Linked DNA regions of Paraglaciecola psychrophila 170. The protein of the gene in region 1 interacts with the protein of each later gene in a pairwise test. Links are inferred from orthologs where the notes say so. Each region holds a gene or a part of one and is shown in the gene's direction. Other genes may lie near its edges.

Region 1 (6,748 bases):
TCATCAGGTTTTTGCCCAAAAAATGGAAAATTTTGACCTGCTTGGGTTCACTTTGTTTAAACAACCTAGCTATTTGTTATTTGCACAATCGTTACATCCATGGAAAGTAGACGCGCAAGAAGGTACCTTGTATGAAGATCAACGTATCCAATTCGAAACCGATGTGAAAATTACCAGCCTTGATGTACAAGGTTATATACAGGTCATCCGCACCAATTTTGTCGAAGTAAACTTAGCAGAAAAGACCATGTATTCTGATCAGCCCGTCGAGATTATCGGCCCAAATTATGTGATAAATAGTAATGGCTTCACCGCTAGCTTAGAAACCCAAAAATATGAGTTATTAGACCATGTTAAAACCGTTTACCAACCGTCTGTACCGCGCTAGTTTTTTGGCAGTGTTAATATTCTCGGCAAATAGTCATGCTGGGAAAGATGACTTCACTAAAAAAATTGAGTTGGCTTCCCTGTATCAAAATGCTGATGGCATCGCCAAAAGAGCAACCTATCAAGGTAATGTTGTTATCTTACAAGGTTCTTTGAAAGTTAGTTCAGATGAATTGGAGATTGATGCCAGCCAAGGTGAAGGCAACGAAATTTTTATTGCCACTGGCAGTCCAGCTAGATATTCCCAGCAACAAGAAGATGGCAGCATAGTGACTGCACAAGCAGATAAAATTGAGTATCATCGTCAAACTCGCTCATTATCATTAGAGGGGAATGCTGAGATAAAACAAAACTCTAGCAGCGTTCAAGGCAAGTCGATCACCTTTAATATGGAACTTGAACAAATTATTGCTCAAGGTAGCGATCAAGAAAGTGGCCGTGTTATTACCACTTTTCAGCCTGTATCAAAGTCTAAAGAACCTGAAGCAGACCAACAGGATAATCAACCTTAATGGCCGTATTAAAAGCTACACATTTAGCCAAGTCTTATAAGTCTAGGCAAGTGGTACGCGATGTCAGCATTGAAGTATCGACGGGTCAAATAGTAGGTTTATTAGGACCAAATGGCGCGGGTAAAACCACCACATTTTATATGATTGTTGGGCTAGTACCTTTAGACAAAGGTGATATTTTTATTGATCAACAGAATCTTACTCTGCAACCTATGCATGTGCGTGCCAGGCAAGGCATAGGTTATTTACCCCAAGAAGCGTCGATATTCAGAAAGTTGACCGTGTATCAAAATCTGATGGCAATATTACAAACTCGTAAAGAATTATCCAAAGAACGACGAGAACAACAGGCCGACTCACTCTTGGATGAATTTAATATCAATCATATTCGCAATAGTCTAGGTATGAGCTTGTCTGGCGGCGAACGCAGAAGAGTAGAGATTGCGCGGGCCTTAGCGGCTGATCCAGAGTTTATATTATTGGACGAACCTTTTGCCGGTGTTGACCCTATTTCAGTTAACGATATTAAAAAAATAATTCAGCAATTACGGGACAGAGGCCTCGGTGTATTAATTACTGATCACAACGTGCGTGAAACATTAGACGTATGTGAAAAGGCATACATAGTGAGCCATGGCGAGTTGATAGCATCTGGCACTTCGGAAGAAGTTTTAAGTGATCAACGTGTAAGAGATGTATACCTAGGTGAACAATTCAGGCTATAGTTAAGTTTAAGAGTCAATTAAGAAATTAGCATTTTAACAAAGCTGTCAAACAGGTAAAATTGATGAGTATTTAGTTCAGATATGATCGAAATAGTATAACTTCAACAACTCAGCTGTGATTTCTAAAATGAAGAGTTTAACTCGGCTGATAACAACAACAGATTAAACATAAGAAGTAAATGAAACCCTCTTTACAGTTAAGATTTAGCCAACAACTTACAATGACACCGCAGCTGCAACAAGCTATTAAGCTGTTGCAATTGTCTACCTTGGATTTGCAAGCTGAAATTCAAGAAGCCCTCGATTCTAATCCATTGTTAGAACTAGACGAGTCAAATGATAGTGGTAGTGGCGACAAAGCCCTCGAAACTAACCACAGTGCTGAAATAAAGATGGCGAAAACACACCTGCTGAAGTGAATGCAGATAATGTCGATAGCGCCGATGCCCTGCAAAATAATGATATACCAGAAGATTTACCCCTCGACAGTACTTGGGATGAATATCTCAGCGCTTCATCGGCCCCAGCATCCATGAGCAGCGCAGGCTCAGCAGGCGATGATGATCAAGTATTTCAAGGTGAAACCACAGACAATATTCAAGATCATTTGCTTTGGCAAATGCGTTTAACTCATTTTAGTGATACCGATATTGGTATCGCGATGGCCATTATTGACTCTATCGATGAAGCTGGATATTTGACTATCAGCACAGAAGAAGTGCTAGCCAGCATGGATGATGAAGAGATTGAACTAGACGAAGTGGCAGTCGTTCTAAAACGCATACAAATGTTTGACCCTGTTGGTTCAGGTGCACGCAGCGCCCAAGAATGTTTATTAATTCAATTACGTCAGTTTGCACCAGATACACCTTGGCTAGAAGAAGCCAAAATGTTGATTACTGATTATTGCGATCTTATTGGTAGTAAAGATTATCGTACTCTGATGCGTAAAACGCGCCTCAAAGAAGAAGAGTTACGAGAAGCAATGCGTTTGTTGCAAACTCTTAATCCTAGACCAGGCACAGCCATCGTCACAGGTGAGTCGGAATACGTAATCCCTGATGTATCAGTGGCTAAGAAGAACGGTAGGTGGACAGTAGAACTTAACCCCGACAGCTTACCTAAACTCAATGTGAATCAGCAATACGCCGCGATGAGCAAAAGTGTAAAGAGCTCTTCAGACAGCCAGTTTATCCGGTCACATTTACAAGAAGCCAAATGGTTTATTAAAAGTGTCGAAAGCCGCAACGAAACACTTCTTAAAGTGTCCAATTGCATAGTGCAACAACAAATGGGCTTTTTTGAACACGGCCCGGAAATGATGAGGCCTATGGTGTTGAACGATGTTGCTGAAATGGTAGATATGCACGAATCCACTATCTCCCGGGTCACAACGCAAAAATATATGCACACCCCAAGAGGTATTTTCGAACTGAAATACTTTTTCTCTAGCCATGTAGCCACTGATGTAGGCGGAGAATGTTCATCAACTGCTATAAGAGCGTTGATTAAAAAATTAGTGGCAGCAGAAAAACCGAGCAAACCTTTAAGTGATAGCAAGATTGCACAAGTGTTGGCCGACCAAGGCATTATGGTGGCGCGGCGAACAATAGCAAAATACCGGGAGTCACTCATGATCCCACCATCTAACCAACGTAAGAGCCTGCTTTAGGCGAATTGAAGAAGGAAGAGGCGATATGCAAATTAACCTTACCGGTCATCATGTAGATATTACAGATTCTTTGAGAGACTACGTCGATACAAAATTTACCAAACTAGAACGACATTTTGATCATATAAACAATGTGCATGTGATCTTAAACGTGGAAAAGCTGAATCAAAAAGCTGAAGCCACTTTACACCTCAGCGGAACAGAGGTGTTTGCTACATCTGAACATTCAGATATGTATGCAGCCATAGATGGTTTAATCGATAAACTTGATCGACAAGTGATTAAGCACAAAGAAAAAATTAAGCGCCATTGATGACGTCAACGACTAACCACAATTAGAATTCATAATGGAAATTAAAGATATTCTTCACCCTGACTGCACTTTGTGTGCAGTTCAGGGAACAAGTAAAAAACGAATACTTGAGCTCATCAGTCAAATAGCGAATCAATATTTAATCGATATCGATCAAGCTACTATTTTGTATAGTCTTACATGCAGAGAAAAAATGGGCAGTACTGGTATTGGTAATGGCATTGCGCTGCCACATGGTCGCTTGCAAGATCTTGAAAATGTATTGGCAATTGTAGTGACCAGTGAAAAACCAATTGATTATGACGCCGTAGATAATGCGCCAGTTGATATCTTCTTTGCTATTTTGGTACCTGAAAACAAAGCGTCAGAACATTTAGGCACTTTGTCTGCTATTGCCACTAAACTCAATAATAAAGAAACCTTGAGCCGTATGCGCAAAGCCACAACAGATCAAGAATTATTTGAGGCAATAAGCTAAATGAAACTTATTATAATTAGTGGCCGCTCAGGCTCAGGTAAATCTATAGTACTGCGCTCTCTAGAAGACCTTGGCTACTATTGCGTCGATAATATCCCAGTTAACCTTTTACCCACACTCACTCACACAGTTGTAGATGAATACGACCAAGTTGCCGTTAGCATCGATGTACGTAACTTACCCAAAGACCCGAATGAGCTAGTCGAAATTCTTAATTATCTGCCCTCCACGTGGAATATGACCATCCTTTATTTAGATGCCAGCGATGATGTATTGATTAGACGTTTTAGCGAAACCAGACGGCTACATCCTTTATCCAAACAAAATAAATCATTGTCTGATGCTATCCAAGCGGAAAGCCAACTACTGGCACCTATTGCCGAACGAGCTGATTTGTATATTGACACGGATCAACTATCAGTCCATCAGCTCGCTGAATTAGTCCGTGAACGTATTCTTGGTAAAAAAAGCTCTAGACTAGTCTTGGTATTTGAATCCTTTGGTTTTAAACATGGTATACCCAAAGATGCAGATTATGTATTTGATGGCCGCTTTTTACCTAATCCACATTGGGAGCCCGACCTCAAACACTTAACAGGGTTAGACGCGCCGGTGCAGATATTTTTGGGCTCACAACCCATAGTCACTAAATTTATCTGGCAAATTCAAAATTTAATTTCCACTTGGTTACCACATTTAGAACGCAATAATCGCAGTTATGTCACTGTAGCCATTGGTTGCACAGGCGGTCAACATAGATCAGTTTATGTTGCTGAAACCTTAGCAAAAACCTTTAGCAACTCGCACCCCGATGTACAAATTCGACATCGCGAACAGAATAAGTAACGTATGCCTCGCTTCGAAAAGACACTGATTATCGTCAACAAATTAGGACTTCACGCCAGAGCAGCAACACAACTTGTTCAGCTCACAAATAAATTTGATGCACAAATCACTCTACACCAAGGCAAAAAGAAAGCCTCAGCAAATAGTGTACTAGGCTTAATGATGCTCGAAAGTCACCAAGGTAAAGAAGTAAAAGTGGTAAGTGAAGGTAAAGATGCAGCGGCTGCTCTAGACGCCGTAGAAAAATTAATAGCCACAAGGTTTAATGAAGAGGAATAATGAGGTTATACATACTCACAAATATGAGGTAGGTTTGAATTGAAAATGTCTTCTATTGTTTACATGTATTCTTTTTTTTGAAAAAATAATATAATTTTCATCAAATGATGGCGAGTACGTAGTGCACCACTAGTAATATTTGAAATTAATTTAGATATAAAAAAAGGCGATTGACATTACTATCAATCGCCCTTTTCACAGTATATAACGATTACTTTTTGCGACGTATTCCTATCATAGCCAATAGTCCTAATAAGAAAATACTCAAGCTACCACCTGAAGAACGACTTTCAACAGGCACTTCCACTTCCGGCTCTTCTTCAACTGGCGCATCGAGCTGTAAGCTAACCAATACTGGGTCATGGTCAGAACTGCGATATGCATCAGCAGCATAGAAGCTAATGATTTGAGCGTCTGACTTAAACCTTGTGTTGTAGTCCAGTGCAATTGGCTCGTCAGCATTGATGTGCCATTCAGTAACATCAATCGTCTTGGCCAAAGCGCTTTCATTCGCAAGAGCATGATCTAAGTTACCCAATAAACCATTAAACGAGTAAGAATAAGCCTCTGCGCCACCAAAAGTATTAACTACATTGGTATAACCAGCTTCTTCTAGCAATGAAATTGGATCTTCTTTTGCGTAAGAATTTAAGTCACCAATAATTAATGCAGCTGCATCAGGAAATTCGCTAGCAATAAATGTCGTTAAAGCTTGTGCAGCTCGAGTACGGGTCACATTACAACTACCTTGACCAGTTGTTTCATCGTCATCACCGGCACCACAACTTGAGCCTTTAGACTTAAAGTGATTAACACTGATAACAATAGTTTCACCATTTTCAACTAAAGCGAATTGTTGGTTTAGCGACGGACGGTTTTTAGTATCGTCAAATAATGCATCACCATTATCGTCAGACGCCGAATTTGCACTTGTCAATATGGCTGCGTCACCCTCAAGTGTCACTACAGCTGGCTTATAAATAAACGCGACGGTTATTGCATCAGTACCTATAGGTGCTCCTGGATTAAGGATTGAATAGGTACCACCACCCATCTCTGCGTTAATACCAGCCACTAAATCAGCAATAGCAGAGTCGTCATCAAAACCATTGTTCTCGATTTCCATTAAACCAACTATATCTGCATCCATCGCAACAATTGCCGATATAATTTTGGCTTTTTGACGTCCAAACTCTTCAGCATCATCTGCACCACGACAGCTTGAATCAGCAGCTGGACCACAGATATTCGAACCATCATCAATGGTTTCAAAATAATTAAGCACATTTAAGCTTGCGACTCTCAAATTACCTAGGTCTAAATCTGGCGCATCTGTACGAGGATTCGTTCCTGCGAACGTTGGATCACCGACTGGAATAACTAGGTATTCGCCGAAGCTATAATCTACCACCGCGGTAAGTGTTGAAACCGTATCACCTAAACGTAAAGAATTGACTGCAGACAAACCACCAGAAGGGTAGGGAATAGAGTCAGGATTCTGACTGCTATCGCCATCATCTAAAATAATTTGGTCTA
Region 2 (6,816 bases), 4.9 Mb from region 1 along the record:
TCTGAAACAGTTGCGGCATGTCAGCCGCTCAATACACACGCCATGAAAGGTTTAGTGAATGCCATATTGCGAACATTTATTAGAGAAGAAATATCTAAGCAAGAAGCTCCAAGTAAACAAATAGCGTCAGGGTTACCTAAATGGCTGTACAAAAAACTCGAGGCCGAATATAAAAATGGCTTTGCTGAATTAGCGGCGAACATGCAAGTAAAGGCGCCAATCTGGCTTAGAGTTAACACTCGCAAAATATCCCATGCACATTTTTCTGAAGAACTTGAAAAAGCATGTATAGAATATACAGTTTCATCCGAACATCCAGAAGCCTTGGTATTATCAAAGGGTTATGACGTCACTAGCTTACCCGGTTTTGATTTAGGATGGTTTGCTGTACAAGATGGTGCTGCGCAACTTGCAGCCCATTATCTTAAGCCAGAACAAGCAGAAACTATCCTAGATTGTTGCGCGGCTCCGGGGGGTAAAACATGTCATATAATTGAATTCCAACCCAACTTAGCAAAAACAGTGGCTTTAGAAATAGATAAAAAACGCGCTATTAGAATAGAAGAGAACTTGGTCAGGTTAGGTCACAACGCTGAGATTATAGTAGGTGACGCAAGCACGCCTGAAAATTGGTGGGATGGGCAACTATTTGATCGGGTGTTACTTGACGCTCCTTGTTCTGCTACTGGTATTGTTCGCCGCCATCCTGATATTAAATGGTTACGAAAAGCCAAAGATATAGATGTATTGGTGAGCCTGCAGAAGAAAATATTAGATGCTATTTGGCCGCTCATTAAACCCGGCGGAATGATGCTTTATGTTACTTGCTCTGTTTTACCCGAAGAAAACTATTTACAAATACGTGACTTTTTATCTCGAAATACTAATGCATTGTTAGATGATACTTTTTACAACGATTCGGTGGAAAACCCCGGCAAACAGATTTTACCGGGAGATCAACAAATGGATGGTTTCTACTATGCCAGACTGCTAAAATCACAGTAATAATAATAAGGCTTAAATACCACGAATGAAGATAATTATCCTTGGTGCTGGCCAAGTTGGTGCCACTTTGGCTGAAAATTTGGTTGGTGAAAAAAATGAAATCACTGTCATAGATTCAAACCCAGATACTTTAAGACACCTGCAAGACAGGCTAGATTTACAGGTTGTGGCCGGCATGGGTTCACATCCAGATGTTCTCAAAAAAGCAGGAGCAGAGGATGCCGACATGCTTATTGCGGTAACCAACAGTGATGAAAGCAACATGATGGCTTGTCAGGTTGCTTATAGTTTGTTTAAAACGCCGACTAAAATTGCTCGTGTTCGTTCAGAACAGTACATTATTTACCAAGAACAACTTTTTAAGCATCAAGACGTTCCAGTCGATCACCTTATTGCTCCAGAACAATTAGTGACAAAGGCCATAAAACGCCTGATAGATTATCCAGGTGCATTACAAGTAGTTGAATTTGCCGATGGTAAAGCTAGCCTCGTAGCGGTTAAAGCTTATTACGGTGGTTTATTGGTAGGTCATGCACTTTCTACTCTAAAAGAACATATCCCTAATGTTGAAACGAGAGTGGCTGCTATATACCGCAGAGGTAAACCAATCCGCCCGCTTGGCACAACTATTATTGAAGCTGATGACGAAGTGTTTTTTATAGCGGCTACAAAAAACATTCGTGCGGTCATGAGCGAGCTACAAAAACTAGAATCAAGTTACAAACGGATCATGATTGCAGGGGGAGGGTTAATAGGAGCCGGTCTAGCCAAGATGCTAGAGCACAATCACAATGTAAAATTAATTGAGTTCAACCCTGAGAGAGCTAAATATCTCTCTGCGCATTTAGATAAAACCATTGTGTTTGCTGGTGATGCCTCAGATCATGAGTTATTGACTGAAGAAAATGTTGAGCAGGTTGACGCTTTTATCGCTGTGACCAACGATGACGAAGCCAACATTATGTCAGCCATGTTAGCCAAGCGACTTGGCGCTCAAAAAGCCATGGTTCTGATCCAACGCGGAGCCTACGTAGATTTAGTACAGGGTGGAGAAATTGATATCGCTTTTTCTCCACAACAAGCCACCATATCTGCACTCTTAACCCATATTAGACGAGGGGATATTGTAAACGTCTACTCTTTAAGAAGAGGTGCAGCAGAAGCCATTGAAGCTATCGCCCATGGAGATAGAAACACTTCCAAGGTAGTTGGACGAGAAATCCGCGAAATAAAACTTCCTCCAGGCACCACCATAGGTGCAATAGTCCGTAGTGAAGAAGTCATCATTGCCCACGGTGACACAAAAATTGAAGCTAATGATCACGTTATTCTTTTTCTAGTTGATAAGAAGTTTGTTAGTCACGTAGAGAAACTATTTCAACCCAGTGCATTCTTCTTTGGCTAACAATTTGTATTACTCGCCCGCAAGCTGAATAAAAAGATATTGGTTAGTATAAAAAATAAGCGGCCTATACAAAATAATAACTTTCCAAGGTTATTATTTTGTACTACATTAATTAAGCTAATTTACATTGATGTATAGCAGATATTTAAGATTAAAATTTTAGGGACGAAATTTATGAAAAAAATATACTTTCTTTTGCCGTACTGAACACCATCCTAAATACACATCAAATAAGTTTCTTTTATACTCTTTTGGCATATTTTACACGCTTGTCATATCTTCATTTTCTTTTGCACATCAAGAAAATTCAGAAGAAGATGCGCTGGCTTTAATGCAAGATCAACTCAATCAAGAAGTCATGTCTAAACCTTTTTTAGCAGAGAAGCCAAAAGAAGTTGATGCTTATGTTAAAGACATGATGGCCAAAAAGGTTACTCCTCCCGAGTACTCTGGGACTTATTGGCGACCAGGATATACATGTCGAAACTTATTGCGCCATAGCTGGACACAATATCGTAACTGCCGTTATTATCACCGTTATCACGGTCGGTATTATTACTGATACTAGGTATTTTATTGTTATCGCAAGAAATACAAAAACCAACTCATAAAAAATGGAAAACATTACGACTCAAAGGATAAAGCAACTCAAAATTTCTGTGATTGCTGTCACCGCACTTATTTTATCTGGCTGTGCAGCGCTTCATACGTCAATTGCAAAAAAAGACTTAGATGTTCAAACGAAATTCAGTACTTCTATTTTCGTAGATCCTGTGCCCCCAGAAAAAAGAAAAATTTATTTAGAAGTGCGGTCTGCTGTACAAGAGTTCGATCGTAATGCTTTTAGAACAGCACTTATAGAACAAATCACTAGTAGTGGAAATGGTTATTCTCTAGTCGATAGCCCTTCGGATGCACAATATAGTATGAGTGTATTTGTTCGTAATTTAGAAAAAGCATCGCCATCAGCCGCGAGTAATTATTTAAAGAGTGGTTTTGAAGGTGTATCTGCTGGTGCTGCTCTTAGTTACGCAACGGATGGTGGATATCGAAATGCAGCGGCAGGAGGCATTATTGGAGGCTTAGTATCAACAACAGCTAATGCATTAGTTAAAGATGTAACTTATTTATTAGTGGCTGACATCCAAATAAAAGAAAAAGCAGCTAAAGGGGTCATTGTGCGTAAAGACTCAAAAATTAACGCTGAAATTTCAGATGACGGTGCTTCTACACAGACTATGTCAGAAATCAGTAACAAAAAGGAATATCGTACTCGAGTTGTCACTACTGCAAATAAAGCCAATTTAGAACTCGAAGAAGCTCAACCCCTTATGTTTAGTAAAACAGCCTACACTATGGCGTCGTTTTTTAGCCTACTATATAGAGGTATAAAAACAGCACATCAACGCTACTATTTATGCCCCTATATTTGACGTAAAATAAATGTTTAGCTTCGCCAAAAAGTAGGGGAAAAAAGTACTAACAATGAAAACACTTCTAATCTACCGAACAGCATTGCTATTATTAACAACCACTTTCCGCTATCAGACACATCAGCATATGTAGCAGCCACTTCGCCTAAGCCTGGTCCTAAATTATTAAGAGTTGCAGCTGTTGCACTAAAAGCTGTGACGTCGTCCATACCTGTAGCGATAAGACCCACCATAATAATGACAAAGATCATGGCATAAGCTGAAAAGAATCCCCACACAGCTTCAACGACTCTGTCTGGCAGCGCCCTTTCTCCTAACTTCACCGAATAAACCGCCTTAGGGTGAATTAAACGGTCGACCTCTCTTTTGCCTTGTAAGTATAACAAGAACACTCGAATAACTTTTAATCCACCTCCTGTTGAGCCTGCACATCCACCAATAAAACTTGAGAAGATTAACATGATAGGCAAAAACACCGGCCAATTCGAGAAGTCTGTAGTGGTGAAGCCCGCAGTTGTGCTCACAGATACAGATTGAATTAAGGCTTGGTCGAAAGCAATCCCAGCATCTGAGTACCAACTAAATTGCATTAGCACAATAAAACAAATCAACACTAAGCTAACTTGTATGACAAAAAATACTTTTAGTTCTGGATCGCGAAAGTATCCCTTTAAGGAACGCCCACTAGCAGCAGCGTAATGCAGAGCAAAGTTTAGCGCCGCAATCCATAGGAATATGACACAAACTATATTCACACCCACACTATTAAAATGACCTAAACTTGCATCATAGTTACTAAATCCCCCTATAGCGATGGTTGAAAATGCATGGCAAATTGCATCAAACCAATTCATACCCACTACCCAAAACGCTAAGGTACAAAATATAGTGAGAGATAAGTATATGTACCAAAGATGTTTGGCTGTATCTGCTATCCTTGGTGTCATCTTAGAATCCTTTACAGGTCCAGGCGTCTCTGCTCTATATAATTGCATTCCCCCCACACCTAATATAGGTAAGATTGCCACCGCAAGAACAATGATACCCATGCCACCGAGCCATTGAAGTTGCTGGCGATAAAACTGAATGGCCTTAGGCAAATAGTCGATTCCCTCAATAACAGTTGCGCCAGTTGTTGTTAGACCAGAAAAAGATTCAAAAAATGCATCTGTAGTAGACATCTGTGGCTGTTCTAATAATAAAAATGGTAATGCACCAAAACTAGCCAAAACAGTCCAGAATAACACCACAATTAAGAACCCTTCCTTGGCCCTTAAGTCATTTTTATAACTTCTATTGGGATACCAAATAGCTAACCCCGTGATTAAACATAAAAGAAATGCCAATAAAAATGGTAGGCCACTGCCATCTTCATAGATAACGGACACAATTGCCGGAGGAATCATGGTGACACTGAATAAAGCAACAAGAAGCCCCAAAATCCGAATAATATTACGATATTGCATGCTTTAGTTTTGAACCAAAATAGAACCGCCACTCAGCACGACCGGCAAGTTTAGGGGGAAAAAGTTTAACGTTAAGTAAATCATTGAATTAACTATTTTTCTTGTGATTATTGTTTGCTGCAAACCAAAAGTTTAATTCAAAAAAAGCTAACTTTTAATTATGATCACGTATTTATTAACAAGATAACAGAAAGATCGTGGCCTTCGAAAGTATTTCGACAAAATTTGACAACAATTCCGATTTGTTAAAAACAAAGGCGCATAATTTTGTTTGCAAGTGCTTACTTACATAAATTCAAATGAATTTCTTACTTATTCCTAGATAAAAATGGCCTACAGAATAGACAAATCATGGCTTATATTTTTTTGTCCATATCTAGCCTTAAATGTAACTTAAAATAATTTAAAAATGTTCTTTTCTAGTGTCCAACTTGCGTGTATCTTCTATCCTGTTTTTATAGTTACATTAGCTAACTATAAAAACTTATCCACAAAACACTTGTCATAAAATTTTTATTTTTTAAATTTTAAACTATTCATAAGCACATGTTTATTATATGTTTTTTATTGTTGCTTAACATGTGCACCTACCAAAAAATAAATTGTCTATCACATTATCTACATAGTTATCCACAGATTTCGTTCTGGACTAGTGATAAATGCTACCACTTATGACACTCTTTCAAATTCACAAACTTATAAAATAAATATATGGGCACATCTTATGGCATCTGCAACAAAATCTCCCTCTAACCCACTAGTATTAGTTGATGGTTCATCTTATTTATTCAGAGCTTACCACGTGCCTTATCTGCAAGCGTTATCGACCTCTTACGGACAGCCTACTGGTGCAATTACTGGTGTGTTAAACATGATAAAGAGCCTTCAAAAAGATTATCCCGACGGTAATATAGTAGTTGTGTTTGATGCCAAAGGTAAAACCTTTCGCAATGAAATGTATGCAGAATACAAAGCCAATCGTCCACCGATGCCAGACGACCTAAGAACACAAATTGCGCCTTTGCATGACATTATCGGGGCAATGGGACTACCTTTATTAGTTATTGATGGAGTCGAAGCAGACGATGTGATTGGTACACTTGCTAACCAAGCCTCTAATCTCGGAATGGAAACAATTATTTCTACCGGAGATAAAGATATGGCACAGCTTGTTACGGCCCATGTCCGATTAATCAATACCATGACTAATGTCGAAATGGACGAAGCAGGGGTTCTGGAAAAGTTTGCTGTAAGACCCGACCAAATTATTGATTATCTAGCCTTAATGGGTGACAAAGTTGACAATATTCCAGGTGTTGACAAATGCGGACCTAAAACAGCGGCTAAATGGTTAGCTGAACATGGCACACTTGAACAAGTTATGGCCAAGGCAAGCAGTGTAAAAGGAAAAGTTGGCGAACATTTACGTAATGCATTGAGTCATCTGCCTTTGTCTTACGAATTAGCCACAATAAAATTAGATGTCGATTTACCCGAAAACGTACAA

What was found.
Region 2: the proteins of ptsN (region 1) and trkA interact in binary tests that used the Escherichia coli proteins (3 or more experiments, as listed by UniProt). The link is inferred for Paraglaciecola psychrophila 170 from one-to-one orthologs.

What each region holds. Positions count from the first base shown.
Region 1 is NC_020514.1:4,892,521-4,899,268, forward strand. Bases 2,608-5,365 are described here. They hold ptsN (PTS IIA-like nitrogen regulatory protein PtsN), read left to right. Parts: upstream 2,608-3,643; coding sequence 3,644-4,087; downstream 4,088-5,365. Other genes in these bases: hpf (ribosome hibernation promoting factor), read left to right, coding at 3,322-3,609; rapZ (RNase adapter RapZ), read left to right, coding at 4,088-4,933; C427_RS21515 (HPr family phosphocarrier protein), read left to right, coding at 4,937-5,212. Outside these bases: LPS export ABC transporter periplasmic protein LptC, read left to right, coding at 1-388; lipopolysaccharide transport periplasmic protein LptA, read left to right, coding at 351-899; lptB (LPS export ABC transporter ATP-binding protein), read left to right, coding at 899-1,624; C427_RS21520 (ExeM/NucH family extracellular endonuclease), read right to left, coding at 5,424-6,748. UniProt on the Escherichia coli protein: Seems to have a role in regulating nitrogen assimilation.
Region 2 is NC_020514.1:15,562-22,377, reverse strand. What follows is about bases 395-3,220. They hold trkA (Trk system potassium transporter TrkA), read left to right. Parts: upstream 395-1,030; coding sequence 1,031-2,410; downstream 2,411-3,220. Other genes in these bases: C427_RS00070 (complement resistance protein TraT), read left to right, coding at 3,025-3,220; C427_RS00075 (hypothetical protein), read left to right, coding at 2,667-2,972; rsmB (16S rRNA (cytosine(967)-C(5))-methyltransferase RsmB), read left to right, coding at 395-1,005. In the rest of the region: more of rsmB, read left to right, coding at 1-394; more of C427_RS00070, read left to right, coding at 3,221-3,843; C427_RS00065 (TrkH family potassium uptake protein), read right to left, coding at 3,858-5,309; polA (DNA polymerase I), read left to right, coding at 6,034-6,816. UniProt on the Escherichia coli protein: Part of the constitutive potassium transport systems TrkG and TrkH. May regulate the transport activity of TrkG and TrkH systems. Binds to NAD(+) and NADH.